DNA from 3 places in the Streptomyces sp. P17 genome. Region 1 is predicted to be linked to each of the others. Evidence: riboswitches for the same ligand, from Rfam matches in the RefSeq annotation. Region 1 holds a riboswitch; each other region holds the start of a gene.
What was found. A riboswitch is a leader RNA that binds a small molecule or an ion and turns the genes downstream of it on or off. The one in region 1 is predicted to bind cobalamin.
Positions count from the first base shown of each region.

Region 1 (9,711 bases):
GTGATGGTCGGCTCCAAGGGCCGCGGCGGCCTCTTCGACACGCTGATGAAGGACGCGGGACCGGCCGGGGTGTACATCGTCGTGGACGACGTCGACGCCCACCACCGGCGCGCCGTGGAGCACGGCGTGGAGATCCTGATGCCCCCGACGGACCAGGACTACGGCTCACGGGACTACATGGCCCGGGACGCCGAGGGCAACATCTGGAGCTTCGGCACGTACGCGCCGGAGATAGGGGGCTAGGAGACCACTGAGAATCTTGAAAACGCGCCCGACTTGCACCGGATTGCCCCGATCGACTTTTGCGGGCGAACCTGGGCGATCGGGGCGGCCCAAGCGAGATCTTCAGGACACTTCTAGGCGCCCTGTCCTAGTTCCCGCCCGTGTGCACCTGGAAGGCGGCGCGGCGGACCGCCTTGGCCAGGGCCGGGTCGGGGTGGGCGGCCGCGAGGGCGACCAGGACCTGCACCGTGCGCGGGTGACCGACGGCGCGGACCTCGTCCAGCAGGGCGGGGACGGTCGGTTGCAGCGCGGACTCCAGATGGCGGACGAGCATGGGCGCCTCGCCGTGGTCGGCGACCGCGGCGGCGGTGTCGACCCAGAGCCAGGTCGCCTCCTCCCGGGTGAGGACCTCATGGGCGTCCTCCGGGTCGACGCCGTCGTGCTCGGCCAGCCACAGCAGGGCATACGGCCTGAGCGCCGGCTCCTCGGCCACGGACCGTACGTCGGGCTCGGCGGGGGCGCCCACGACGCGCAGCGCCTCGAAGGCGAGGCCGCGCAGCAGGGCGTCCTCACCGCGGGCGGCGTCGATCAGTTCGGTGACGGCGCTGCCGACGGGGCGGGCCGCCAGCCAGGCGCGGTACTCGGCGCGGGCGGCGTTGGGGCGGAGCTGGGCGCAGCCGCGGAGCATGTCCTCGGCCGCCTGCTCGATGTTCCCGGCGGGGCTCTGGGCGGCCACGCAGATCTGCTCCAGCTTGACCCAGACCGCCCAGCTGCCGAGCGGGGTCAGGGTTGCCTGGCCGTCGCCGTAGGTGAGGGCGCCCACGGAGGCGAGGGCGTGCAGGGCCCAGTCGAGGAGGGGAGCGAGGGGGGTGTCCTCGGCCCGCGAGTGAAGGGGTTCGGGCTGCGGGCCGTAAGGAATCTCGCAGCGCTCGGTGCGCAGTTCGGTGACGCGCTGCTCCAGCAGGTCGAGGAGTTGTGCCACCGGCACGGGGCCCGCGGACAGCTGGAGGAAGGAGAGCACCTGCGGCATGGCCGAGACGACCTCGGCGACGGCGGCGGGCTCGTGGTCCTCGGGCTCCGGGTAGGCGAGCGACCAGGCGTCGAAGAGGGCGACCCAGCCGCGCAGTACGGCGCTGTCGTCACGGTTCCAGGCGCGCAGGCGCCAACCGGGGCGCGCGCTGTCGCCGTGCACCTCGATCAGCCCGGCGAGGCGGGCGGTGTCCCAGTCGGCGCGGATCTGAGCGGTGGTCAGGTCCAGGTCGGTGGCGGCCCGTTCGGCGGTCTCGTCGGAGAGGGTGCCCTTGCCGTCGGGGTGGGCGCCGTCGCGGCCCGGGCGCAGGGCGGCGTCGGCCCAGCGGGCGACACGGGCCGCCGCAGCCAGGCCGGAGCGCGCCATTCCGGCCAGCTCCGCGGGGGCCGGGGTGCCCTCGGGGGGGCGCGGTGCGGGGCGGCTCGGGCGCCGCTGGTTCACAGCTCTGGGGGCGGCGGCCAGGGGTCGCGGGCGGACGAGTCGAAGCCTGGAGTCGCGCGGGATACGGGACGTCACGGGTGCAGTCTTCCGGTTGACGGTCCGAAAACCCAAACGGAATGTCACGAGGGGCGACGGGGATGGCCAACGCACGGGGCCCGGCGGGCGGCGCAGGGCCGATAACAGGCCAGTTGTACCGGGTTAAACGGAACCGGTGGAGCCGGTCCGGCGGGTGCCGTCGCCCGGGGCGCTCACATGAGAGGGGTCAGGAAGCGGCGCAGGGATTCCTCGTAGGACGTGGGGTCCGCGTTCCACATGGCTCCGTGGGGGGCGCGTTCGACCGTCTTGAGGGCCACCAGGTTGGGGCGGGCGTCGGCCAGGCGGCGGGAGTGGATCCAGGGGGCGACCGCGTCATCGGGGCCGTGGAAGATCAGGGTCGGCACGGTGAGCTGGTCCTGGGTGCCCTCGGGGCCGGCACGGTCGCCGTACAGGCCCGTGCGGCCCTGCGCGGCGCGGACCGCCAGCGGGAGCAGGGCGCCCGGAGTGCGGCGGGCGGAGGCGAGGGCGCGCAGGGTGGCCTCCCAGCTGAGGACCGGGGAGTCCAGCACGAGTCCCGAGACACGGTCGCGGAGACCGGAGCGGGCGGCGGCGCGCAGGGCCATCGTCGCGCCGGTGGACCAGCCGTGCAGGACGACATTTCCGGCGCCGTAGCGCACGGCGTAGCGGATCGCCGCGTCCAGGTCGCGCCACTCGGTCTCGCCGAGGTGGTTCAGACCGTCCGGGGAGCGGGGCGCGCCGAGGTCGCCGCGGTAGCCGAGGGCGAGGACCGGGAAGTGGCGGGCGGCGAGGAACTCCATGACGTTCATGGAGAGTTCGCGGGTGGTGCCGAGGCCGTGCACCGTGATGATCCAGGTGGTGCGGGTTCCGGGCACGAACCATGCGGGCAGCGAGCCGAGTTCGCCGGGGATGTCGATGTCCGCGTGGTCGAGGCCGAGCGCGGAGGCCGGGTCGCCGACGTGCAGGTTCGGGGTGAGCCAGACGCGGTCGCCGGGGGCGAGGGAGCCGTGGGTGACGCGCTCCAGGCGGCGCACGACCGTGTCGGCGGTGTGGGTCGCGGTGGCGAGGACGGGGCCCACGACCGCGTGCGAGCCGTCGCCGCCGAGGCCGTAGATGCCGGGGCGCAGAGAGGCCAGGTCGCGGGTGAGCGTGATCTGGCCCGCCGCCGTGCCGTGCACCGTGAGCCGGGGTTCGGTGGGCAGGGGCCTGCCGGGGGGCGCCTTGAGCGCGGCGTCGCTGGCGATCCGCCCGGCGGCCACGCTTGCCGCGCCGGCGGCCAGGGCCATGGTGACGGCAGCGGCCGTCGCTTTGACAGTGCGCACCCGTCCAGTGTCCTGGCGGACCCCGTCAGCGGCCAGTGGGAGGACGGACGAGGGTGACGTAACCGTGGCAGATGGCGTCAGCCGGGCTGGCCGTACCCCCGTAGCCTCTCCCCCACCTCTTTCAGTTGTCCGGGGGTCAGCAGGCTCGGAGTCAGGCCCGGGACGGAGGACGCCGTCAGCCAGACTCGGCACATCCACTCCAGTTGTGCCGTGCGGTCGTGGGCCTGGGTCAGGGTCCTGCCGTAGGCCATCGTGCCGTGGTTCTGGAGGAGGCAGGCCGTGCGGTCGGCCAGGGCCCGGAGCATGTTCTCGGCCAACTCCTCGGTGCCGTATGTCGCATACGGGGCAACCCGGGCAGGTCCGCCGAGGTCCGCGGTGATGTAGTGGACCGCGGGGACCTCCTGGACCAGGGTCGAGACGGCCGTGGCGTGCACGGCGTGGGTGTGGACGATCGCGCGGGCGTCGGTGGCGCCGTAGACCGCGAGATGCATGGGCAGTTCGCTGGTCGGCCGCAGCGCGCCGAGGACCTGACGGCCGGACAGGTCGACGCCCGTCACATCCCCGGGGGTGAGCCGGTCGTACGGCACACCCGACGGTGTGACCAGGACCGTGTCCCCGACGCGGACCGAGACATTGCCGGACGTCCCCACGACCAGACCGTCGGACACGGTCCGGCGGGCCGTGGCGACGAGTTCCTCCCAGGCGCGCGCCTCCTCGGGACGCACACCCTCCGGCCACGGCTCCCGCACTTCCTGTGCGCCCTCCCCCGCTTCTCCCGCGCCCCGCTGCTTCCCTCGCTGCTCAGCCATGCCGCGATCCTGCCAGCCGCGGCCCCGAACGGCCGCCGGGCCCGGGCACTTCAGGCCGGAAGTCGAGCGTCCAGAAGGACGCATATCCGGATACATCACCCTCTCCCAGTGCTTGGCCGGAGATCGACGACCATTCTCCGAACCTCCAGTACTCTCTGGCTGATTTGTCGTGCACGTCGCCATTCCGGGGGGAAACATGGCCCGTGATCGCAAACCGTCCCGTCACCGCGCCCGCGTGCTCGCGGCGTCCGTGGCGGCGCTGGCCATCGGGGGAACCGCACTGGCCGAATCTCCGGCCGCGGCGGCGAGCCGGCCCAGGGGACACGACGTCTCGTCCCATCAGAAGAACGTCAACTGGCAGAGCGCGAAGTCCAAGGGCGCCAAGTTCGTCTACGTCAAGGCGACCGAGTCCCACACCTACCGCAACCCGTACTTCGACCAGCAGTACAACGGCTCCCGCGGTGCGGGCCTGATCCGCGGGGCGTACCACTTCGCGCTGCCGAACAAGTCGTCGGGGAAGACGCAGGCCGGGCACTTCGTGCGCAACGGCGGTGGCTGGACGGCGGACGGCTGGACGCTGCCGCCCGCGCTGGACATCGAGTACAACCCGTACGACAAAGAGCACAAGTGCTACGGCCTGAGCCGGTCGAAGATGGTCCGCTGGATCAAGGCGTTCAGCGACGAGGTGCAGCGGCTGACCGGCCGCCGGCCGGTGATCTACACGACCGCGCACTGGTGGAACACCTGCACGGGCAGCAGCCGGGCCTTCGCCTCGAATCACGCGCTGTGGGTGGCCCGCTACAACTCCGCGAGCGCGGGCACGCTGCCCGCCGGATGGCCGGCGTGGACCTTCTGGCAGTACGACAACGGCGGCAGCCTGCCGGGTGACCAGAATTACTTCAACGGGTCCATGACCCAGCTCAGGAGGTTTGCCCGAGGCTCCTGACCCTTGGGGCGCCTGGACCGTGCGGAGCGGCGCGGGTCCGGCGGAAGGTCGAACCTCTCCTCCGGACACCACGCAGCCCACCTCAGTTCATCTTCCGTTCACTCAGGTTACTTACGTTCATCCGGCCAATGACCTCGAATGATTGCCTGGGTAAATGGAAAACTTCTCGCTGATCCTCGCGATTGTGGTGGTAACCGCACTCGCGTTCGATTTCACGAACGGTTTTCACGACACCGCCAACGCGATGGCCACGACCATCTCGACCGGTGCGCTCAAGCCCAAGGTCGCGGTGGCCATGTCCGCCGTGCTGAACCTTGTCGGCGCCTTTCTCTCCGTGGAGGTCGCCAACACGATCTCCAAAGGTCTCGTCGATGAGACCGGCATCCGTCCCGAGGTCATCTTCGCCGCCCTGGTCGGCGCGATCCTCTGGAATCTGCTGACCTGGCTGGTGGGCCTGCCCTCCAGCTCCTCCCACGCCCTCATGGGCGGTCTGATCGGCGCGACCATCGCCTCGGCGGGTGTCGGCGCGGTCCACGGCGACGTGCTCGTCACCAAGGTGCTGATCCCGGCGATCGCCGCCCCGCTGGTCGCGGGCCTCGCGGCGATGCTCGCTACGAGGCTGATGTACTCCTTCGGCAAGAAGGCCGAGGGCAGCAAGGCCTCCGAGAAGGGCTACCGCGCCGGGCAGATCGCCTCCGCCGGTCTGGTCTCGCTCGCCCACGGCACCAACGACGCGCAGAAGACGATGGGCATCATCACCCTCGCCCTCGTCGCCGGCGGCACCCTCGCCCCCGACTCCGACCCGCCGATGTGGGTCATCCTCACGGCGGGCCTGGCCATCGCGCTCGGCACCTACCTGGGTGGCTGGCGGATCATCCGCACCATGGGCAAGGGGCTGACCGACCTTCAGCCGCAGCAGGGCTTCGCCGCCCAGACCAGCGCGGCGACGGTCATCCTCGCCTCGTCCCACCTCGGCTTCTCCCTCTCGACCACGCACTCGGTCTCCGGCTCCGTGATGGGCGCGGGACTCGGCCGCAAGGGGGGCGTGGTCCGCTGGTCCACCGCGACGCGGATGTTCGTGGCGTGGGGTCTGACGCTGCCGGCGGCGGCGCTGGTCGCCGCGGTCGCGGAGTACGTGACGGGCTTCGGGTCCTGGGGTACGGCGGTTGTGGCGGTCTTCCTGGTCGCCTCCAGCGCGGCCATCTGGAAGATGTCGCGGCGTGAGGTCGTCGACCACACGAACGTGAACGAGACCGAGGAGCCTGCGGGCGTGGTGACGACGGCGATGGCGGCCGTGACTCCGCCGCCACCGGCGGGCACGGTGACCGCGGACCTCGCGGCGACGATCCCGGCCCCGGCCGGCGAGCCGACGCCGTCCCAGGCCACCGTCTGATCCCCGTCCGGCTACCCGAGAAAGCATCATTATGAAGATCGACTGGACGGCACTCGGCTCCGTCTTCGGCGTCAGCCTCCTGGTCACCGTGACCCTCGTGGCCCTGTTCGCCCTCGGCATCACCGGCCTCGCGCGCCGCGAGCGGGCGGCGGAACAGGGCGGGTCCGCCGCGGCGGCGGTGACCGGCGCGTATGCGTGCTTCGCGGCGTGTGCGGCGGCTGTGGGGTATGGGATCTATCTGATCGTGGCGTAGCACCTGCCTCGACGACATCGCGCCCTGATCCGGGGCCCCAGCGGGGGCTCACGGGCAGGGCGCCTTCTTCTACGCCGTAGGGGGCAGGTTCTCGCGCGGCGCGGGTGGGTCGTAGGTGCCGATGGCGCGGCAGAGGCCTTCGGCGAGCGTGGATACCTCCAGGGGGATGCTCCAGGTGCCCCATTCAGTGCCGTTGTGGAGGGCGCCTGGCCGCCCTTCTGTACAGGGCGACCCGAGCGACATACCCCGGGTCCCGCCGCTGGAAGTCGGCCGAGCCGGGATCCCAGACGAAGACGCCTGCCTCCACCGCAACCGCCACGCGCTTGCCGTCGGCCCGGACGCCGTGCTCGTCGGTGCGCCGGGGAAAGCCCAGGACGCGGAAGGCGTGGTCCCACACCGCCGTACCGCCGTCTCCTCCAGCGTCAGCAGCGCCATGTCGCCGCCACCGTCGGACGTGACCGGACGCCAGTGGGTGACCGCGGCCCGCAGCCGGCCCGAGGGCGGGGTCAGGAGCGGGAAGTCGACGGTCACCGGGGAGGCGGGGGCGTCTCCTCGGTGTCGGAGGTGCCGAGCGCGCTCGCCACGACGTGGGCGCGTGTGCACAGCGTTCGCTCGGCGACGAGAAAGCCGCTGCCCGTGACCTGGCCGTCCTCGCTCCAGAAGCGCGCGATGGCCCCCGCGAGTCCCCGCCCTCCGCGCTGGGCGTGATGCCGAACTCGACGGTCACCTCCGCGGGCGGTCTCGACAGGCGTCTGGCGTCGTCCAGGACCGCGCCGAGCGCGGGGCGGACCCGGCCGAGTGCCTGCTGGAGGGTCTCGGCCGCGCCGGCCATCACACCCCCGCGCGAGACGCGCTGCACTCCCGCAGGGCCGTCACCGGCCAGCTCCAGCAGCACGATCTGCCCGTCGTCCAGAAGCAACTCGCCCACGTAGGCCACTCCGCGTCCTCTCCCGCGTCCGCCGTACCCCGGTTCGGGGCATACGCGCCATTGCGGGAGCTCACGGTGCGTGGCACGAGCGAGATCACGGAATGCCGCCCGGCCGAGGGGAATTCACCGCGAGCGGCCTTCGCGGACCGGCCCGCCGTGCTTGCGGTGTGGAACTCAGCACACTCCCTCGTCGCAGGTCAAAGGCAAGTTGACGGCCCTTCCGGGGCCGTGGTGGACTGCCGGAGCCATGTACGGCGGCAAGAGAGGAAGCCGGTGTGAGTCCGGCGCGGTCCCGCCACTGTCACCGGGGTAGATAGCCCCGGGAGCCAGGAACTCTCACCGCCGGTCTCGTCGAACCAGGGCGTGGACACCCTGAGTGAGGACATATCGCGATGCTCGCCTGCCGATCGACATCCAGTACCAGACCCGCGTCTGACTCCGCGATCGGCTGAGCCGATGCGGGCCGATCGCGTCTTCGCGTACGGCGCCGCCGCCGGCCTCCTCGGTGATCTGCTCCTCGGCGATCCGCGCCGCGGGCATCCGGTCGCCGTGTTCGGTCGGGCCGCGGGTGCCGTGGAACGCCTGTTGTGGCGTGACAACCGAGGACGGGGCGCGTTGCACACCGCCGTGTGCGCCGGTGGCGCCGTCGCCATGGGTGCTGTCGCGGCTCGTTCCGTACGGCGCTCCCCTGTCGCTTCCGTCGCCCTGACCGGGCTGGCCACCTGGGCCGTCGTCGGCGGGACTTCGCTCGGCCGGGAGGCTCGGGTCATCGCGCAGGCGCTTCACCGAGGGGACGTCGAGGCTGCTCGGGCGCGGCTGCCGCATCTGTGCGGGCGGGATCCTCAGGCGCTGGACGCCGACGGAATCGCGCGGGCGGTCGTCGAGTCCGTCGCCGAGAACACCTCCGACGCCGTGGTGGGGGCGCTGGTGTGGGGGGCCCTGGGCGGGGTGCCCGGGCTTGTCGGGTTCCGGGCCGTGAACACGCTTGACGCCATGGTCGGTCACAAGTCGGCCCGTTACCGGCGCTACGGCTGGGCCTCCGCTCGCCTCGACGACGTCGCCGGGTGGCCGGGGGCGCGGCTGACCGCCGTACTCGCCGCCGTGGCCGGGGGAAGTCCCCGGGGGGCCGTGCGGGCCTGGCGTGCCGACGCCGCGAAGCATCCGAGCCCCAACGCCGGGCCGGTGGAGGCGTCGTTCGCGGGGGCGCTGGGAGTGCGGCTCGGCGGGACCTTGTCGTACGGCGGGCGTATCGAGCATCGGCCGGTGCTGAACGGGGAGGGGCGTGCTGTGGAGGTCGGGGACATCGAGCGGGCCGTACGGCTGTCCCGGCGGGTGAGTTGGCTCGCGCTCGGGGTCAGTGTCGCCGCGCGCCGGATCGTGAAGGGGCGTACGCCGTGAACGGGGGGCTGCTGGTCGCCGGTACGACGTCGGACGCCGGTAAGAGTGTGGTCACCGCCGGTATCTGTCGGTGGCTGGTCCGGCAGGGGGTCAAGGTCGCGCCCTTCAAGGCGCAGAACATGTCCCTCAATTCGTTCGTGACCCGGGAAGGCGCCGAGATCGGGCGGGCCCAGGCCATGCAGGCCCAGGCCTGCCGTGTCGAGCCGACGGCGCTCATGAATCCGGTGCTGCTCAAGCCCGGTGGCGAGCAGAGCAGTCAGGTCGTGCTCATGGGCAAGCCCGTGGGTGAGCTCAGTGCGCGGGGCTATCACGGGGGCCGGCAGCGGCAACTCCTCGGGACCGTGCTCGACTGTCTCGCCGAGCTGCGGGGCACGTATGACGCGGTGATCTGCGAGGGGGCCGGTTCCCCGGCCGAGATCAATCTGCGGCGCACCGACATCGTGAACATGGGCATCGCACGCAATGCCGCTCTGCCCGTCCTCGTCGTCGGTGACATCGACCGCGGCGGCGTCTTCGCCTCCTTCTTCGGAACTGTCGCCCTGCTGTCGCAGGAGGACCAGAAGCTGGTCGCCGGGTTCCTGGTGAACAAGTTCCGGGGAGACGTCAGCCTCCTCGAACCCGGTCTCGACATGCTCCACGGTCTCACCGGGCGGCACACCTACGGCGTGCTGCCCTTCCAGCACGGCCTCGGGATCGACGAGGAGGACGGCCTGCGCGTCTCCCTGCGGGGAGCCGTACGGGAGTCCCAGGTCTCCGCTCCCGTCGGCGAGGACGTCCTGCGCGTCGCCGTCTGTGCCGTCCCCCTCATGTCCAACTTCACCGACGTCGACGCCCTCGCCGCCGAACCCGGCGTCGTCGTGCGGTTCGTGGACCGGCCGGAGGAGTTGGCCGACGCGGATCTGGTCGTGATCCCGG
Region 1 covers NZ_JAVRBF010000010.1:113,328-123,038, reverse strand. The annotation lists gene RMT89_RS09080 (VOC family protein) at 1-243, shown strand, start outside; gene RMT89_RS09075 (hypothetical protein) at 371-1,768, opposite strand; gene RMT89_RS09070 (alpha/beta fold hydrolase) at 1,942-3,069, opposite strand; gene RMT89_RS09065 (class II aldolase/adducin family protein) at 3,147-3,878, opposite strand; gene RMT89_RS09060 (lysozyme) at 4,075-4,824, shown strand; gene RMT89_RS09055 (anion permease) at 4,979-6,217, shown strand; gene RMT89_RS09050 (hypothetical protein) at 6,249-6,470, shown strand; gene RMT89_RS09045 (CU044_2847 family protein) at 6,655-7,398, opposite strand; cobalamin riboswitch at 7,613-7,755, shown strand; gene RMT89_RS09040 (cobalamin biosynthesis protein) at 7,855-8,796, shown strand; gene RMT89_RS09035 (cobyric acid synthase) at 8,793-9,711, shown strand, end outside.

Region 2 (9,711 bases), on a different contig from region 1:
GATGGCCCGCCGGAACAGGCCCCGCGCTGTGTCCATCGTCAGCAGCGCGGCGATGGACCCGGCGCCGGCCGACTCACCGAAGACGGTGACCTGGTCGGGGTCGCCGCCGAAGGCGGAGATGTTCGACCGCACCCACTCCAGGGCCGCGACCTGGTCAAGGAGACCACGGTTGGCCGGGGCGCCCTCGATGCGGGCGAACCCCTCAATGCCGACCCGGTAGTTGAAGGTGACGACGACCAGGTCACCGTCGTGTGCGAGGCGGCCGGCGTCGTAGGCGGGGTCGTCGGCTGAGCCGAACTTGTAGGCGCCGCCGTAGATCCAGACCATCACCGGGCGGCGGGCGGCCGTATCCGCCTCCGGCGTCCACACATTGACCGTCAGCCAGTCGTCCCCGGCGGCTGTCGTGCCCACAGGCGTGGCCTCAGGACCGAACGGCTCCTGCGGGGGCGGCGGGCCGAAGGAGTACGCCTCCCTCACGCCGTCCCAGCGCCTCACCGGCCGCGGAGCCGCGAAACGTGCCTCTCCGACCGGCGGCTGCGCATACGGAATGCCGCGGAAGACCGCCAGGCCCGCCTCGCGACGCCCGCGCACGGCGCCCGACACCGTCATGACCTCGGGAAATTCGGCACTGCTCATGAAGGCTCCTCAAGCGACGGACCCCGCCTCGGCCCGGCCATCCTCCCCCGAAACTCTTGAAGTATCAATTAGTGGGTCGGTGTCTCCCCCGAACTCCACCGCTTCCGCCCGGGCGTGTCTCACCTCACCATCCGAATACCAGGCCTCACCCGCGCACCCCCTCGACAGCCCCGTACGCTGGCCGGTGCAGCTGGTTCGCCCCGTCCGCCAGGCGGGATGCGTCGTAAGAGGGAACCCGGTGAGAATCCGGGACTGCCCCGCAGCGGTGAGTGGGAACGACCGCCGTCATCCGCACTGGGCCCGACGAACTGGGTCTGGGAAGCGACGGCCAGTAGGTGTCCTCCCGAGGAGGACGTGCCCGCGAGTCCGAAGACCTGCCATCTGCCCGCGCGCGGACCACTCGTGCGCGGACATCCCGGTGACCTCGCGGGCGGGTCGGCGACACATACCAGGCGGCGCGACACCCTTCGCTTCCCGCCCGGTCCGTCTCCCCTTCGCGCTCTCGTCCCGTCCCCGGGATCTCAGGGATTCATCTCGCGAAGGAGATCTCCGTGACCACCACATCCGCAGCCCCGGCTGCGCAGGCCACCGTGTACGGCTACCCCCGGCAGGGCCCGGACCGGGAGTTGAAGAAGGCCGTCGAGAGCTACTGGAAGGGCCACGTCGACGCCGACGCCCTCCGCGCCACCGGCGCCGAGCTGCGGCGCGGCACCTGGCGGCAGCTGGCCGAAGCCGGCATCGACGAGGTCCCCACCGGCGACTTCTCGTTCTACGACCATGTCCTGGACGCCACCGTCATGGTGGGCGCGATCCCCGATCGCCACCGGGCCGCCTTCCAGGCCGAGCCTCTCGACGGGTACTTCGCCATGGCGCGCGGCACGCAGGACGTCGCCCCGCTGGAGATGACCAAGTGGTTCGACACGAACTACCACTATCTGGTCCCCGAGTTGGGCCCGCACACCGTGTTCACCGCCGACTCCGGCAAGCAGGTGAGCGAGTTGAAGGAGGCCCTCACGCTCGGCCTGAGCGCCCGGCCCGTCCTCGTCGGTCCCGTCACCTACCTCCTCCTCGCCAAGCCCGCTCCGGGAGTCGCCGCGGGCTTCGATCCCCTCACCCTGCTGGACCGGCTGCTGCCGGTGTACGCCGAGGTCCTCGCCGACCTGCGCGCTGCGGGAGCGCAGTGGGTTCAGCTCGACGAGCCCGCCCTCGTCCAGGACCGCACCCCGGCCGACCTCAACGCCGTCGCACGTGCCTACCGTGGCCTCGGCGCGCTCACCGACCGGCCGAAGCTGCTGGTCGCCTCCTATTTCGGCGCCCTCGGCGAGGCGCTGCCGGTGCTGGCCAAGGCCCCGGTCGACGGACTCGCGCTCGACTTCACGGACGCGGCAAGCCTCGACGCCCTCGCCGCCGTGGGCGGACTGCCGGGCAAGCGGCTGGTCGCCGGAGTCGTCAACGGCCGCAACATCTGGGTCAACGACCTGGCCACCTCGCTCACCACCCTGGGCACCCTCCTCGGCCTGGCCGACCGCGTCGACGTATCGGCGTCCTGCTCCCTCCTCCACGTCCCTCTCGACGCCGCGGCCGAACGGGACATCGAGCCGCAGATCCTGCGCTGGCTCGCCTTCGCCCGTCAGAAGACCGCCGAGATCGTCACCCTGGCCAAGGGCCTGACCCGCGGCACCGACGCCATCGCCGCCGAACTCGCCGTAAACCGAGCTGACTTGGCCTCCCGCGCCCACTCCCCCATCACCCGCGACCCGGACGTACGGGCCCGTGCCGCCGCGGTCACCGAGGCAGACGCCCGCCGATCCCAGCCGTACGCCGAACGCGCGGCCGCGCAGCGTGCCCTGCTCGGCCTGCCCCTGTTGCCGACGACCACCATCGGCTCCTTCCCGCAGACCGGCGAACTGCGCTCCGCACGGGCCGACTTGCGGGCTGGCCGGATCGACACAGCCGCGTACGAGGAGCGCATCCGGGCCGAGATCCAGGAAGTGATCTCCTTTCAGGAGAAGGCCGGGCTCGATGTCCTGGTGCACGGTGAGCCCGAGCGCAACGACATGGTCCAGTACTTCGCCGAGCAGCTCACCGGGTATCTCGCCACGCAGCACGGCTGGGTGCAGTCCTACGGCACCCGTTACGTCCGCCCGCCGGTCCTGGCCGGCGACATCTCCCGTCCGGAACCGATGACGGTGCGCTGGACGACGTACGCCCAATCGCTCACCGGCCGCCCCGTCAAGGGGATGCTCACCGGACCGGTCACCATGCTCGCCTGGTCCTTCGTCCGGGACGACCAGCCGCTCGCCGAGACCGCACGGCAGGTCGCGCTCGCCTTGCGCGACGAGGTGAACGACCTGGAGGCGACGGGCAGTTCGGTGATCCAGGTCGACGAGCCCGCGCTGCGCGAGACACTGCCGCTGCGCGCCGCCGACCGGCCGGGGTATCTGTCCTGGGCGACGGAGGCGTTCCGGCTCACCACCAGCGGGGTTCGGCCGGACACCCAGATCCACACGCACATGTGCTACGCCGAGTTCGGTGACATCGTGCGGGCCATCGACGATCTCGACGCCGATGTCATCAGCCTGGAGGCCGCCCGCTCCCATATGCAGGTGGCCCGTGAGCTGGCCGCGCACGGGTATCCGCGGGAGGCGGGGCCGGGGGTGTACGACATCCACTCGCCGCGTGTTCCGAGCGTGCGGGAGGCGGCTGATCTGCTGCGGACCGGGTTGCGGGCGATTCCCGCCGAGCGGTTGTGGGTCAATCCCGACTGCGGTCTGAAGACGCGGGGTTGGCCGGAGGCCCGCGCGGCGCTGGAGAACCTCGTCGCGGCGGCGCGGATCGTGCGGGCAGAGCGGGACGTCTAGGATCCTCAAGATCGTTCAGTCGTTCGGCAGATGGTGGGCTGGGGTATGGGGGAGCTTCGTCGTGCGGTGGGGGTACCGGTCGTCGTGCTCCTGCTGCTGTGACCGGCTGCGGCACCGACAAAGCCACCGAAGCGTGTGAAGGCATCCAGGTCTACCCCGCCCACACCACCGAAACGGCCGCCGCGCTGATCGCGGATCCCGAGAGCGCGGAGCGGTTCAAGGCCGCGGTCGCTCGGTACGGGAGCCGTACCGAGCGGGCCGCGGTGCGGCATGTGACGGGGCTCAGCAGTCCCGGCGAGGGGGTTGAGCACGACCAGGTCTCCCTGTACGTCGAGACCGACCGCACCCCTCCCCCACCCATCGACGGCCTCTCCGACGAGCGGTACTCGGAGAAGAGCCGGGCGCATGACCGCCTGGAGCAGGAGGGCAAGGTCATCGTCCGGGCGCTCAGCAAGTGGTGGCGGGGGCGCGATGCCTCCCAGGCCGAGCATCTGGAACCTTGGGTGTGGGTTCAGTACGAGGGGGGCGGCGGGTCGATGGCGCGGGAGACCTTCGAGGCGTCCCGCGACTTCTGTGCGCCGCGGTAGTGAGCCCCGAAACTCGGTTCCTGAGTGCGGTCGGTTCCGGCCGGATCCGAGTGCCTTGGCTCCGGCCTGGACCGTGGTGTTATAGGGGCCGCCCGACCTCAACTGCGAAGAGTCACTTCAGGAGCCGACGATGGATGACGACATTCAGCTGATCAGCGACGGCGACGGCCTGGCGGTCATCGGAAGTCCGACGGCTGTCGAGCGCTTCCTCCTCTCCGAAGGACTGCCGTCGAAGGACCTCGGACTGGGAAGACTCGGCTCCACCCTTCATGCCGTGGCGGGAGCCGCGCAGACAGGTTCCGAGATTGCAGCCGCGTCGGGTCGTTGGGTGAGGTTGTCCGAGCAGTCCGCGCGAGTTGTCGAGAAGTACGGGCTGATGAAGGGTTCGCATGCGGGTGTCAGCCGTGCCGTGTTGACAAAGAACGGCAAGATCAAGGGACTCCTCGAATTGGAGAGGTCGCCCGCATCGTTCCTGACCAATCCGGCGCGTCTGGCTGGTGCCGCGGGGCTCATGGCACAGCTTGCGATGCAGCAGACGATGGACGAGATCACCGACTATCTCGCCGCGATCGACGAGAAGGTCGACGACGTGCTCCGCGCCCAGAAGGACACGGTGTTGGCGGACATGATCGGCGCGGGTTTCGTCATCGGGGAGGCCATGACCGTCCGAGAGCAGGTGGGCCGGGTCTCCGAGGTCACGTGGTCGAAGGTGCAGGCCACATCGATGGTGATCGCACGTACCCAGGCCTATGCCTTGCGTCAACTCGACGCGGTCACCGAGAAGATGGAGCACAAGACCAAGATCGGTGATCTCGCCAAGGCGTCCAAGGAGGCTGAGTCCACGGTTCGGGAGTGGCTCGCCGTGCTGGCTCGTTGCTTCCAGTTGCACGACGCGATCGCCGTGCTCGAACTCGACCGCGTGCTGGATACGTCTCCGGATGAGCTCGACCGGCATCGCCTCGCCCTTCGGGCTGCCCGGCAGAACCGGATGGAACTCATCTCACGGAGCACCGAGCATCTGATGGCCCGCGTGGATGCGGCTGTCGGCACGGCCAACACGAAGGTGCTGCTGCACCCGACCGCGTCCCCAGCGGTGGTGCATTCGAGCAACCACGTCGCCCTCGCCGTCGTTGACTTCCACGGGCGGCTCGGGATCGCGCACGGTCGACAGTCCTTGGACGCCAGACGATGGGCGGACGCGGCCGCCGAGGCGAAGGACAACGTGCTGGAGACGGGGGCAGAGGGCGTCAACGCCGCGCTGCGCCTCCGTAACGAGACCCTCAACCGAGCCAGATCGGTGACGGGCAAGCTCTCCAGCGGTATCGCCGAGCGGGTGCGCCGTCGGCGGGTGGACGACGAGGGACGCGACGAAGAAGGCTGAAACGCCGGCACACATGCACCGACGGCGGACCGGTCGCTCTTGGCGGCGTGGGCCAGTACGCCGGTGCCGCGCACCGGCGTCTGTGCCGTCAGGGCGAGTGGGCTGACCCCGAAAGCCTCCGTTCCCCGAGGGTGAGGAGTGCGTCCTCGGCCTCGCCTGAGCCTTGCCCTACCGTGCGCTCAACCCCGTCCACAGCCGCAGCACTTCGTCGGCGCGCCGTCGCACGGAGCGCACCACGGGCCGATGACCAGCGTCCACCCGTCGGCTTCGGGGCGTACACCCGGCCGAGTCCGTCGGGGTTCTCCTCAGCGTCGCCATGACGCCGGCTTGGTCACCCATACAGACAGCAATCCAGTGCGGCCAGCATGTCGCGAGAAGCCTTGGCTGTCCTCAGACCTCCGGCGGCACCTCCGCCTCATCCGATGCACGCGCCTCCCGCACCCGGGAAATCCCCAGCACCACCGCCTGAAGGACCGCCCCGCACAGCCCCACCCACAGGGCGAACCGATAGCTGACCTGGTCGGCCAGCACTCCCCCGAGCGGCGCTCCCACCGCCACCATCCCCCAGTTGAACGACCGGATGGTGGCGTTCATCCGCCCCCGCAGCCGCTCCGGAGTGACCGCCTGCCGGTAGCTCAGTTCCACCGGGCTCTCGATCGCGATGGCCAGGGACACCAGGAAGAAGGCCGAAGACACCGCCGGGAGTGCCCAACTCCCCTTCTCCGCAAGGACAATCGGCAGCCAGCCCGCAGCCGCCAGCACCCGGAACACGATCAGCGTGACGCCGACGTCGAGCCTTGCCAGGACGCGCCCGGAGAGCGCCCCGCCGAGCACCGCGCCCACCCCCGCGCACGCGTAGGTGGCCCCGAGCCCGAAGTCCCCGACCCTCAACTCGCGCAGGGCGAAGACGACGAACACCGTGCTCACCATGGTGTTGAAGAGCAGCATCGCGTGCGAGGTCAGCGCGATGGGCGCCAGGGTGCGGTGGTGGTAGACCCATGCCACTCCCTCGCGCAGCTCGCTGCCCAGACCACGCCGCTTGCCGCGATCGGGGAGGGGGTCATGGGCCTTGACCGACATGAGCAGCAGGCCGGACACGAGGTAGCTGAGGGCGTCCAGCAGTACGGCGAGCGGCGCGCCCAGGTACTTGATCAGTACTCCGGCGATCAGCGGACCGGTCGAGCCGGCCACCGCACTCGCCTGCTCGGTACGCGCGTACCCCGCGTTCAGGAGTTCCCTCGGCACGAGCTGCGGGACGTACGACTGATTCGCCGCCTCGAACAGGAGGCTCAACAGCCCCACCCCGAAGACGAACAAGCACAGCGTGGCGATGCTGAGCAGGTCCAGTGCGTGGAGCAGCGGGATCGCGGCCAGGAGCACCGCCCGCCCGAGATCCGTGCCGACCAGCATGGGCTTGCGGCGGCAGCGGTCCACCAGGACTCCGGCCAGGAGCCCGAAGAGCAGGTACGGCAGCCAGCGGGCGGCGCTGACCAGTCCCACCTCGGTCGCGGAGGCGCTCAGCGTGACGGCAGTGAGGATCTGCAGGGCCAGACCCGAGATCTGGGTGCCGAACGCCGAGACCGCCGAGGCGGTCCAGAAGAGCGGGTATCCGGGGACGTCCACCAGTCGCGGCATGATCGGACCGTAGCAACTCCCTTTCGCCGCATGCCGGTTCAGGCCGGAGCCGTGGACGTTCACCACCTCGCCACTGCCGTGCCGTTGACGCGCGTAGCACTTGGCCTCAGGCTTGGCAGCGATCGCCGCCGAGAGGGCGGTGGTCACAGCAACCGGAAGTCGACGACCCGGAGGTCGGGATGTTCAGACGGATGGCACGTTCCCTAGCCGCGTTTGTCATGATCATGTCCGGTGTCGTGGTGGGCGTGGGCGCCACCGCGGGCACCGCGCACGCCGACGAGTGCTACACCTGGAGCCGCACCCTCTCCCAGGGCGCCTCCGGCAGCGATGTCACCCAGCTCCAGATCCGGGTAGCGGGCTGGGTCACCTCCGGCGAACGCCTCTCCTACGACGGCCAGTACGGCGCCCGCACCACCGCCGCCGTCAAGAAGTTCCAGTCCGCGTACGGCCTGGCTGCCGACGGAGTCGCGGGACCGGCGACCTTCAGCAAGCTCTACTCCCTCCAGGACGCCGACTGCACCCCGATCCACTTCACCTACGCCGAGCTCAACCGCTGCAACTCCGACTGGTCCGGCGGCGCCGTCTCCGCGGCCACCGCCAAGGCGAACGCCCTGAAGACCATGTGGAAGCTGGAGGCCATGCGGCGCGCGCTCGGCGACGCCCCGCTCACCGTCTCCAGCGGCTTCCGCTCCTACGCCTGCAACAACGCCGTCGGCGGCTCGTCCACCAGCCGCCACCTCTACGGCGACGCCGCCGACCTCACCGGCTCCCCGACCCTGTGCCGCCTCGCCCAGCAGGCCCGCACGCACGGCTTCTCGGAGATCCTCGGGCCGGGCTACCCCGGCCACAACGACCACACCCACGTCGCGCTCGACCCCTCCCCTTACTGGTCGGCTCCCACCTGCGGCATCTGAGCGACCGTTGTCATAGCCGGCGGCTGGTCTGCGCGCGTGACAGAGACGACTGTGGACGACCGCGCACTGCCGCCGGCCCTGGCCGAAACAGCCGCAGTGGAGTTCGAACGTACGTCGAGGACATCGACGCGCTCTGCCGGTAGCAGAGTGGGCCTGGTTCAGTCCGACAACGCGGCCGTGAACGTGTCGCGCCTGCCTGCCAGCCAGGCCTGGATGCGGTCCCACCGTCCCCAGCCGCCGCGCTCGGCGAGCATGCGCTGGTAGACGGGGTCACCGTCGGCGACCCGGCGGGCGACGAGGGCCCGGCAGGTCTCGGTGGCCTGCTCGATGACCCCGGGCAACTCGGCACGCTCGCCCGGCGGCAGGCCGTAGGCGTCGGCGAGGACGCGCAGGCGTGCGGGTGCGTCGAGGTCGGCGGGGTAGAGGGCTTCCGCGGATTGCGGGTCGAGCATGGATGCCCAGTAGCGGGCGGCCATGGCGAGGTCCCACACCGGGCGGCCCGGGGCCGCGCAGTCGAAGTCGATGAGGGCGGCGGCTCGGCCGTCGCGGAAGACGACGTTGTCCGGGCACACGTCGTTGTGGCAGACGACCGATCCTCCCGCCGGGTCGGCAACGTCCGTCGGCCAGTCGACGTCAGCCGCGACACCCACGGCCGCACTGGCGTCGTGCAGGCGGCGCAGGAGGCTTCCCACCGAGGCGAGGGCGGTGTCGGTCAGCGCCCAGGGCGGGAAGGGCGGCAGGGCGGCAGGGCGGCAGGGCGGCAGGGCGGCAGGGCGGCAGGGCGGCAGGGCGGCAGGGCGGCAGGGCCACGGTGCCGGGGAGAAAGGTCAGTTGCTCGCGGCCGTCGTCGGTGAGCGTGACCGGGGTCGGGGCCGCGTCGAAACCGTGGTCCTTGAGCGCGACCAGGTGGGCGTGGAGGGCGCGGGCGTGGGGCGGCGCCGGGCGGTCGACCAGCTCGCCTCGGCGGAAGACCGCTCCGGCGTTCGCCGAGCCGCCGGTCAGCTCCTCGCCGTCAGCCGTCAGCCGTCAGCCGTCAGCCGTCAGCCGTCAGCCGTCAGCCGTCATGCCGATCATGCTAGGGCCGCTGTCGGTCATGCCTCGACGGCAGGCGGGACCGCTGACAACGCCGACCTCAGCGCTGCCACCGCGGAGGCGGGGTCTTCGGCGTGGAAGCGGAAGGTGCGGGCCTCGGCGGGCCTGCCCAGCGCGCGTATGTAGCGGGCGGGCTCGGTCAGTTCGACCGTGACGGTGGTCTGGCCCCCGACGGCGAGATCGCAGACTCCGTTCTCGTCCACGGCCCCCAGCTTGCTCTCGGGGTACTTGCGGTCCTGGCGGACCGAGGCGATGCGGCCGGCCGGGATGCGGATGTCCAGCAGGGCGCCGTAGCGCAGGCGCAGGGAGCCGTCGGGGCCGATCACATGGGGGCGGACCACGCAGGAGGCGTGCAGGGCGAGGACGAAGTAGCAGCCCCAGATGTCGAGCACGAGGGTGACGGCGTGCACCACGGGCCAGGGGATCAGGAAGGCGAGGGCCACGGTCTCGACGACGCAGACGAAGAAGAAGCCGAACATGACCGCCGTCTGGCCCGGGGCGTACGGGACGGCCTGGTCGCCGTCGCGTACGCCGTGCGGGCCGCGGCGGGTCACCCAGCGCAGGAAGCTGGTGGAGAGGAAGACCTCGTGGGCGGTCAGCTTGCG
Region 2 covers NZ_JAVRBF010000005.1:88,052-97,762, reverse strand. The annotation lists gene RMT89_RS04690 (carboxylesterase family protein) at 1-636, opposite strand, end outside; cobalamin riboswitch at 826-1,019, shown strand; gene metE (5-methyltetrahydropteroyltriglutamate--homocysteine S-methyltransferase) at 1,188-3,497, shown strand; gene RMT89_RS04680 (hypothetical protein) at 3,596-4,084, shown strand; gene RMT89_RS04675 (hypothetical protein) at 4,215-5,465, shown strand; gene RMT89_RS04670 (MFS transporter) at 5,856-7,100, opposite strand; gene RMT89_RS04665 (D-Ala-D-Ala carboxypeptidase family metallohydrolase) at 7,280-8,014, shown strand; partial or broken gene RMT89_RS04660 (phosphotransferase) at 8,173-9,037, opposite strand; gene RMT89_RS04655 (hypothetical protein) at 9,106-9,711, opposite strand, start outside.
Region 2: linked by a shared signal. The riboswitch ahead of metE (5-methyltetrahydropteroyltriglutamate--homocysteine S-methyltransferase) and the one ahead of RMT89_RS09040 (cobalamin biosynthesis protein) in region 1 are both predicted to bind cobalamin.

Region 3 (9,711 bases), on a different contig from region 1:
TGTCCATCGCGGCGGCGAACCTCTTCACCCGCAACATCTACAAGGACTTCATCAAGCCGGACGCGACCCCCGCACAGGAGACGAAGGTCTCCAAGCTGGTCTCGCTGCTGGTGAAGGTCGGCGCGCTGGCCTTCGTCCTGACGATGGACAAGACGGTCGCCATCAACTTCCAGCTCCTGGGCGGCATCTGGATCCTGCAGACCTTCCCCGCCCTGGTCGGCGGCCTGTTCACCCGCTGGTTCCACCGCTGGGCGCTGCTCGCCGGCTGGGCGGTCGGCATGATCTACGGCACGGTGGCGGCGTACGGTGTCGCGTCCCCGACGCAGAAGCACTTCGGCGGTTCGTCGAAGGAGATCCCGGGCATCGGGGAGATCGGCTACATCGGCCTGACGGCGTTCGTGCTGAACCTGGTCGTGACGGTGGTCCTGACCTTCGTCCTGAAGGCGGCGAAGGCTCCCGAGGGCATCGACGAGACGAGCCCCGAGGACTACACGGCGGACGCGGGAGACCCGGGCGTACAGAAGGACCTGACCCCGGTGCACTGACGCATCCTCCGCACAGGGCCGCCGAAAGCAGGTCGAACGGCGGCCCTCTGTCGTACACACTCACTCCATGGACTTCGAGATCCGCCCGGCGGAACCCACCGAATACGAGGAACTGGGCGAGATCACCGCCCAGGCCTACCTCCAGGACGACCTCCTCACCTTCGGCGAGAGCGACTGGTACCTCGGCGAACTCAGGAACGTCGCCAAGCGGGCGGCCGCCGCCGAGGTCTTGGTGGCCGTGGACCACAACCACCTCCTCGGCGGCGTCACTTTCGTCCCCTCCCCCGGCCCCATGGCCGATCTGGCCCGCCCAGAGGAGGCGGAGATCCGCATGCTGGCCGTCGCCCACGCGGCCCGTGGCAGGGGCGCCGGGGAAGCGCTCGTACGAGCCTGTGTCGACCGGGCAAGAACCGCGGAGTGCACCGGCATCGTCCTGTCGACGCAGCCACTGATGCACACCGCCCACCGCACCGCATCTACGAACGCCTCGGCTTCACCCGCGCCCCGGAGCGCGACTGGAGCCCGATCCCGGAGCACCCGGAGTTCACTCTCCTCACTTACGGGTTGACGCTCTGAAGCCGACGCGACACAACATCTGGGGGTGCCACCGCTAGGCGGCACAAGATGTATGCTCATGCTCGCTGTCGTCGCAGGGGAATCCGGTGCGAATCCGGAACTGTCCCGCAACGGTGTACTTGTGCATGTCTGTTCCCAGGAACGGGTGCACAGGAGTCAGTCCGAGGACCTGCCGACAGCGCGCCCGGCCGTCCGGTCCGGGTGCCAGACGTCCGGGCCTCGGGGAATGGGCCGGTGGACGCGACGCCCCGTGCGCTCGTGAGCTGCCGCCCGCTCTTCGCAAGGCCCCGTGCCGAGCGAGGGAGAGCCCCCAGTGACCATCGCGCCAGCCGACCCGGCTTCAGCCGCCCAGGTGGAGACCGACGGTCCCGGAACCGCGCTGCTGCGGACCCTGACCGAGCTGACCGCCGACCTTCCCGACGCCGACCCCGGCCGGGTCGCCGCCGCCGCGCTGCGCGGCCGGTCCGCGCGGGCCGACGAGTCGGAGCTGCGCGAGCTGGCCACCGAGGCCGCGGCCGGCCTCATCTCCGAGGACCCCGCCTACTCCCGGCTGGCCGCCCGGCTGCTGACCGTCTCGATCGCCGCCGAGGCCGCCTCCCAGGGCGTCACGTCCTTCACCGAGTCCGTCGCGGTCGGGCACCGGGAGGGGCTCATCGCCGACCGGACCGCGGAGTTCGTGCGGATCCACGCCGCCCGTCTCGACGCGCTGGTCGACACCGGCGCCGACGACCGCTTCGGCTACTTCGGGCTGCGCACCCTCCACAGCCGCTACCTCCTGCGGCACCCCATCACCCGCAAGGTCATCGAGACCCCGCAGCACTTCATGCTCCGCGTCGCCGCCGGCCTCGCCGAGGACGACACCGTCCGCTCCCTCGACGAAGTCGCCGCGCTCTACGGGCTCATGAGCCGCCTCGACTACCTCCCCTCCTCCCCCACCCTCTTCAACTCCGGCACCCGGCACCCCCAGATGTCGTCCTGCTACCTCCTCGACTCCCCCAAGGACGAGCTGGACTCCATCTACGACCGCTACCACCAGGTCGCCCGCCTCTCCAAGCACGCCGGCGGCATCGGGCTCTCGTACTCCCGTATCCGCTCCCGGGGTTCGCTGATCCGCGGCACCAACGGGCACTCCAACGGCATCGTCCCGTTCCTGAAGACCCTCGACGCCTCCGTCGCCGCCGTGAACCAGGGCGGCCGGCGCAAGGGTGCGGCCGCGGTCTACCTGGAGACCTGGCACTCCGACATCGAGGAGTTCCTGGAGCTGCGCGACAACACCGGCGAGGACGCCCGCCGTACGCACAACCTGAACCTCGCGCACTGGGTCCCGGACGAGTTCATGCGCCGGGTGAACGCCGACGCCCCGTGGTCGCTGTTCTCCCCCGCCGATGTGCCCGAGCTGGTCGACCTGTGGGGCGAGGAGTTCGACGAGGCGTACCGCAAGGCGGAGGAAAGGGGCCTCGCCAAGAAGACCATCCCCGCCCGTGATCTGTACGGCCGCATGATGCGCACCCTCGCGCAGACCGGCAACGGCTGGATGACCTTCAAGGACGCCGCCAACCGCACCGCCAACCAGACGGCCCTGCCGGGCCATGTGGTCCACTCCTCCAACCTCTGCACGGAGATCCTGGAGGTCACGGACGACGGGGAGACGGCGGTCTGCAACCTGGGGTCGGTCAACCTCGGCGCGTTCGTGAACGACGGGGACATCGACTGGGAGCGCCTGGACGCCACCGTCCGTACCGCCGTCACCTTCCTCGACCGCGTGGTCGACATCAACTTCTACCCGACCGAGCAGGCGGGCCGCTCCAACGCCAAGTGGCGCCCCGTCGGGCTCGGCGCGATGGGCCTGCAGGACGTCTTCTTCAAGCTGCGCCTGCCCTTCGACTCCCCCGAGGCCAAGGCGCTGTCCACCCGGATCGCCGAGCGCATCATGCTGGCCGCCTACGAGGCCTCCGCCGATCTCGCCGAGCGCAACGGCCCGTTGCCGGCCTGGGAGAAGACGCGTACCGCGCGGGGCGTCCTGCACCCCGACCACTACGACGCCGAACTCGCCTGGCCGGAGCGCTGGGCGGCGCTGCGCAGCCGTATCGCCGAGGTCGGGATGCGCAACTCCCTCCTGCTGGCGATCGCGCCCACCGCGACCATCGCCTCCATCGCCGGTGTCTACGAGTGCATCGAGCCGCAGGTGTCCAACCTGTTCAAGCGCGAGACGCTGTCGGGTGAGTTCCTCCAGGTCAACTCCTACCTGGTGCAGGAGCTGAAGGAGCTCGGCGTCTGGGACGCCCGCACCCGCGAGGCGCTGCGCGAGGCGAACGGCTCGGTGCAGCACTTCGCCTGGGTCCCCGAGGACGTACGACGGCTCTACCGCACGGCGTGGGAGATCCCGCAGCGCGGCCTGATCGACATGGCGGCGGCCCGGACCCCGTTCCTGGACCAGTCCCAGTCCCTGAACCTCTTCCTGGAGACGCCGACCATCGGCAAGCTCTCCTCGATGTACGCGTACGCCTGGAAGTCCGGGCTGAAGACGACGTACTACCTGCGCTCGCGCCCGGCGACCCGCATCGCCCGCGCCGCCCAGGCAACTGTCCCCGTGCAGCAGCCGGCTCCCGAAGACGCCGTCGCCTGCTCTCTTGAGAACCCCGAGTCCTGCGAGGCCTGCCAGTAATGCCCAGCAATCAGAACCTGCTCGACCCCGGCTTCGAGCTGACTCTCCGCCCCATGCGCTACCCCGACTTCTACGAGCGCTACCGGGACGCCATCAAGAACACCTGGACCGTCGAGGAGGTCGACCTTCACTCGGACGTCGCCGACCTCGCCAAGCTCACGCCCTCCGAGCAGCACCTGATCGGCCGTCTGGTGGCCTTCTTCGCGACGGGCGACTCGATCGTCGCGAACAACCTGGTGCTGACGCTGTACAAGCACATCAACTCCCCCGAGGCGCGGCTGTACTTGAGCCGTCAGCTCTTCGAGGAGGCCGTGCACGTCCAGTTCTACCTGACGCTGCTGGACACCTACCTCCCCGACCCGGAGGACAGGGCGGCGGCCTTCGACGCCGTGGAGAGCATCCCCTCCATCCGCGAGAAGGCCGGGTTCTGCTTCAAGTGGATCAACGAGGTGGAGAAGCTGGACCGCCTGGAGACCCAGGCCGACCGCCGCCGCTTCCTCCTCAACCTGATCTGCTTCGCCGCGTGCATCGAGGGCCTGTTCTTCTACGGCGCCTTCGCGTACGTCTACTGGTTCCGCAGCCGGGGTCTGCTGCACGGTCTGGCCACCGGTACCAACTGGGTGTTCCGCGACGAGTCGATGCACATGAGCTTCGCCTTCGATGTCGTCGACACCGTCCGCAAGGAGGAGCCGGAGCTCTTCGACGACGAGCTTCGGCAGCAGGTCACCGACATGCTGCGGGAGGCCGTCGAGGCCGAGCTGCAGTTCGCGCGCGACCTGTGCGGTGACGGCCTCCCGGGCATGAACACCGACTCGATGCGGCAGTACCTGGAGTGCGTCGCCGACCAGCGTCTGACCCGGCTCGGCTTCGCTCCGGTGTACGGCTCGGAGAACCCCTTCTCCTTCATGGAGCTGCAGGGGGTTCAGGAGCTCACCAACTTCTTCGAGCGGCGTCCTTCGGCGTACCAGGTCGCGGTGGAGGGCACCGTGGACCTGGACGAGGACTTCTGAGTCTCCGCCCGCTTCAACTGGCGGTCGATCCGGCGCTCGTGGACCGCTCCCACGAGCGCCGGACCCGCAAGAAGAGAGAAGAGCAGGAAGAGGGCGACGTATTCGAGGACTGTGTTCATGCGGTAAGTCTCGTTCCCGGTGAACACTCATGACAGTGGCAGGACTGCCGTACACCCTCGAATTACTGCCACGAGGGTGGCACACTGGCGGTGTGCTGAAAAACGTGGCCGTCGCCCTGCTCGACGGCGTACACCCCTTCGAACTCGGCGTCGTCTGCGAGGTCTTCGGACTCGACCGCAGTGACCAGGGACTTCCCGTGTACGACTTCGCGGTCGTCTCGGCGGAGGGCCCGGCGCTGGCCACCCATGTCCCGGGGTTCACGGTCTCCACGCCATACGGACTCGACCGGCTCGACGAGGCCGATCTGATCGCCGTGCCGGCGGGCAGCGACTACATCGGCCGGGAGTATCCGCCCGCGCTGCTCGACGCCCTGGTGCGGGCCGTGGACCGGGGTGCCCGGGTGCTCAGCGTCTGTTCCGGTGTCTTCGTGCTCGGCGCGGCCGGGCTGCTGGACGGACGGCGCTGCGCCGTGCACTGGCGGCAGGCCGACGAGCTCGCCCGGCGCTGTCCGCGCGCGGTGATCGAACCCGATGTGCTGTACGTGGACGAGGACCCGGTGATCACCTCGGCGGGCACGGCCGCCGGGATCGACGCCTGTCTGCATCTCGTCCGCAAGGAGCATGGGGTGGAGGTCGCCAACGCCATCGCCCGGCGCATGGTGGTGCCACCGCACCGGGACGGCGGGCAGGCGCAGTACATCGACCGCCCGCTGCCCCGCTCCCAGTGCGACACGGTCGGCGACGTCCTGACCTGGATGGAGCGGCATCTCGACGAGGAGGTCACCGTCGAGCAGCTCGCCGACCTCGCGCACATGTCACCGCGCACCTTCGCCCGCCGCTTCCAGCAGGAGACGGGCACGACTCCCTACCGCTGGATCCTGCGCCAGCGCGTACTGCTGGCCCAGCAGTTGCTGGAGACGACGGACGAGACGGTGGACGCCGTCGCGAGCCGGACCGGGTTCGGCACCGCGGCGGCGCTGCGCCACCAGTTCGTCCGTGCCCTGGGGACCACCCCGAACGCCTACCGGCGCACCTTCCGGGGCCCGGAGGCGGCCTGAGCCGTCACCTGGGCACCGGCCTGAGCCGCAGGTTGTGCGGGCGCAGCGCGGCGGCGCTGCGCCACCAGTTCGTCCGTGCCCTGGGGACCACGCCGAACGCCTACCGGCGCACCTTCCGGGGCCCGGAGGCGGCCTGAGCCGTCACCTGGGCACCGGCCTGAGCAGCAGGTTGTGCGGGCGCAGAGTGATGCCCACCCGGGTGGTGTCGTTGGAACCGGACGCCTGCTCGAAGCGGTACTTCGTGGCCACCGCCGCCGTGATCAGCGTCAGCTGAGCCATGGAGAAGTGGTCGCTCGGGCACTTGCGGTTGCCCACGCTGAAGGGGCTCATGGCGTATTTCGGCACCTCCTTCACGCGTTCCGGAAGCCAGCGGTCGGGGTCGAACCGAAGGTTGTCCGCGTACGACTTCGCGTCACGCTGGATCGCATACGGGCTGTAGACGATGTCCGCGCCCGCCGGAATGCGATACCCGCCGAGCTCGGTGTCGGTGACCGCCCGGCGCGTCAATATCCAGACGGCCGGGCGCAAACGCATGGCCTCGACGACGACATTGTTCGTGTGCCGGAGCCCCCGGACATCCGCGAATGCGACGGGCCGGCCGCCGGTGACGGATTCGACCTCCGCGGCCACCCGGTCGGCGTGCTCGGGATGTTCCGCGAGTACTTGCAGGAGCCACATGATGGTGGAAGCGACCGTTTCGCTGCCGGGGGTGAGTATCGCGACGACCTGGTCGTGGATCTCCTGTTCCCCGATCGGCTCGCCATTCTCGTCCTTCGCCTCCAGCAAGGCCGTCAGCAAATCGTCCGGCTTTTGACCAGATGCCCGCCGCTCGGCGACGATCTCGTCGACCAGCAGATGCAAATCGGCCAGGGCCCGGTTGAATTTGCCGTTGGGCGGAAGCGGCAGCCGGTAGAGCGGTCCGGCCGGTATCACCATCCTGCGGTACATACCACGGAAGACGGTGGCGAGTGCAATGCACAGCCGTTCCGCCCGTTCGTCCATGTAGTCGCCGCGCAGCAGACAGCGGGCGGCGATCCGGACGGCCACCCGGAAGGACTCCGAGGTGCAGTCGATGGTCTCGCCGGGCCGCCAGCGCACGGTCAGCGCATGCGCCTCCTCCTCCATGATCGGCCCGTACGCGGGGATCGCGTCGAGCCGGAACGCGGGCTGGATGGTGCGCCGCTGCCGCCGGTGCCGGGGGCCGTTCGCGGTGGCCACACCCTCCTTGCCGAGCAGGCCTTCGAGGGACTCCCACAGCGGCCCGTCGATCTTGAAGTCGGTGCTGAGGGCCAGGGCGCCGGTGAGGTCCGGGGAGGTGACCGCGTACACCGTCTTCGGGCCCAGCTTCAGCCGGACGACATCCCCGTGCTCGCGCAGCGCCGCCATGAACGCGAGCGGGTCGCGCACCAGCTTCCAGCCGTGGCCGAGAAGCGGGACACCGCCGCCGGCGAAAGGCGGCTCACACAGCTCCGAATCCGCATATATCTGCGCTTCGGGCTTCACAGACTCGACGGTCATTTCTCACCTGCCGCTTCGTTGTTGACGTACGGGGGCGTGGACCGGTCGTCCCAGCTGTCGACCCTGTAACGGCCGGACTCGTGGTGGAACCAGTAGACGGTGCTGAACCAGTTCCGCATATTGCAGACACAGGCCCGTACGGCGGCACTCAATTCCTTTCCCCGCAGGGTGCCGTCGGCGAGATCGTCGGCGAGCCGAAGGGCGGACCGTTCGGCCACCAGGAATTCGGTAATGCATTCCTCGACGCGCCGCCTGACTTCCACCACCGCTTGTTCCAGAGTCAGCCCCAGGTGCTTTATGAGGCTGATTCCGAGATTGTGCACCTCGTCGCCCGCTATTTCCTTGGGCAGCGAGCAGAGGTCGTTGTACCAGGCGGCGAATTCCTGGCTCAGCAGCGCCGCCCGCCGATATGCCGGGTGTTTCCTCACCGAGTCCGGAAGTTCCCGCCCGGCGCTCGGCTCCAGCAGATCGGTCCAGATCCAGTGCGCGAAGGTGAGGCGGCGCAGGGCGAGGTAATCCTCGACGGTCGGGATGATTCCGTTCGTACGGTTGTGGAATTCCCGGTCGTACGCCTCGATCACCGCGTGGAAGTGCCGGGCGAACCGGGCGTTCCACGTCGACGGCAGGAACGAGTACAGCCGCACCATGCTGTCCGCGAACCCGGCCACCAGCGGATCCTCGTGGTGCAGGTGGTCCTCGGGAGAGTCGAGGGCCGCATGCAACCGGAACCTCAGCCGCCGCCAGGCGGACGGGCGGCGGTGCACGATGTCCCGGTCGTGCCGGTCGTCCCAGACGAAGAACCACGCGCTGTAGTCCGCAATCGCCTGCAGGACCTCGTCGGGGGCGCCAATGTAGTAGCCCGCCATCAGGTCGGTGTAGCAAAGACCGTCGGCATATTCCTCCACCTTGTCTGCCGGCATGAGCCGTTTTTCCAGCAGCCAGGTGCGGGTCTTCTCCTGAAGTCGGGGCCAATACGGGTGGAGTTGCCTGGGAAACGCCGCCTCGATCACCGGGAGGGAGAGCGATGGTGGGACCGCGACCGCCGTCGGCGTCGATGTGGTGCTGTGTGAGAAAGCATGCACGAACAAACCCCTCTCAGCCGCCAGTTACGCACACACCCCTCCCGCCGTGCCGGGCGTGCGCCGTTGCGTATCCCCGCACTTCCCATTCAGCACTACAACTGACCGATCTGGGAACGGATTTGCTTCATTCACTACCCCACAGTGCCGAGAATCTCCCCTTGTGTGACTGATTATGGATCACTAGCCGCGCACACGGGATCGAACGTGCGACGCACAGACGTACGGCGCCTGTTCAGGAAGGGGTTCCTGAACAGGCGCCGTACGTACGGGACTTGAGAGACCTTGCGGGGCGTCAGCCGTTCGCGACCACCGGGTAGCGAGGCTCGTTCTCGGCCATCTGCCGCAGCGCGTCCTTGCGCTCACGCTTGGAGAGCCGGTCGATGTACAGGTAGCCGTACAGGTGGTCGGTCTCGTGCTGCAAACAGCGCGCGAAGTAGCCTGTGCCGCGCACCTTGACCGGGTTGCCCTTCTCGTCCTGCCCGGTGACCTCGGCGTAGTCGGGCCGGGCGAGCGGCGCGTACGCGGTCGGCACGGACAGGCAGCCCTCGTTGCTGTCGTCGAGGCGGCGCTTGTCGGCGGGCAGGTCGACGAGCTTGGGGTTGCAGATGGCGCCGACATGCCGCACGCCCTGGTCGTCCTGGCAGTCGTAGACGAAGACCTTCAGGTCCACGCCGATCTGGTTGGCGGCCAGGCCCACGCCCTCGGCGGTGCGCTGCGAGGCGAACATGTCCGCGATCAGCTGGTCCAGCTCCGGGCCGAACTCGGTGACGTCCTTGCACTCCTTGTGGAGCACCGGGTTCCCGACGACGGTGATCGGCCGCGAGGTACCCCGCTCGCGCCAGGCGTTCTCGCGCTCCTCGGTCTCCTCGGTGTCGATGACGAAGCCCTCGTCGTCCACGGGGAGCACGCCCGCGTGCTGCTGATCGGTGTCCTGCTGCGCCATGACCGACGTATGCCTTCCTGGAAAACTGGGATTCGGTGCTGATACAGGGTACGGCGAGGTTTCAGCAGACCTCTTCCAGATCCCGCCAGTCCCGCGAATCAGGAGAGTCCGCAACCCACCCGTCCAAGAGCCCCCGAACCAGCGAAGCCGGCGCGGCCACCCCGCACTCCCGCTCCGGCACCCACAGCTGCCCGT
Region 3 covers NZ_JAVRBF010000012.1:62,216-71,926, reverse strand. The annotation lists gene mctP (monocarboxylate uptake permease MctP) at 1-545, shown strand, start outside; partial or broken gene RMT89_RS10270 (GNAT family N-acetyltransferase) at 613-1,121, shown strand; cobalamin riboswitch at 1,144-1,313, shown strand; gene RMT89_RS10265 (ribonucleoside-diphosphate reductase subunit alpha) at 1,435-3,786, shown strand; gene RMT89_RS10260 (ribonucleotide-diphosphate reductase subunit beta) at 3,786-4,796, shown strand; gene RMT89_RS10255 (helix-turn-helix domain-containing protein) at 5,008-5,973, shown strand; gene RMT89_RS10250 (cytochrome P450) at 6,115-7,491, opposite strand; gene cyc1 (epi-isozizaene synthase) at 7,488-8,573, opposite strand; gene def (peptide deformylase) at 8,866-9,516, opposite strand; gene RMT89_RS10235 (tetratricopeptide repeat domain-containing protein) at 9,578-9,711, opposite strand, start outside.
Region 3: linked by a shared signal. The riboswitch ahead of RMT89_RS10265 (ribonucleoside-diphosphate reductase subunit alpha) and the one ahead of RMT89_RS09040 (cobalamin biosynthesis protein) in region 1 are both predicted to bind cobalamin.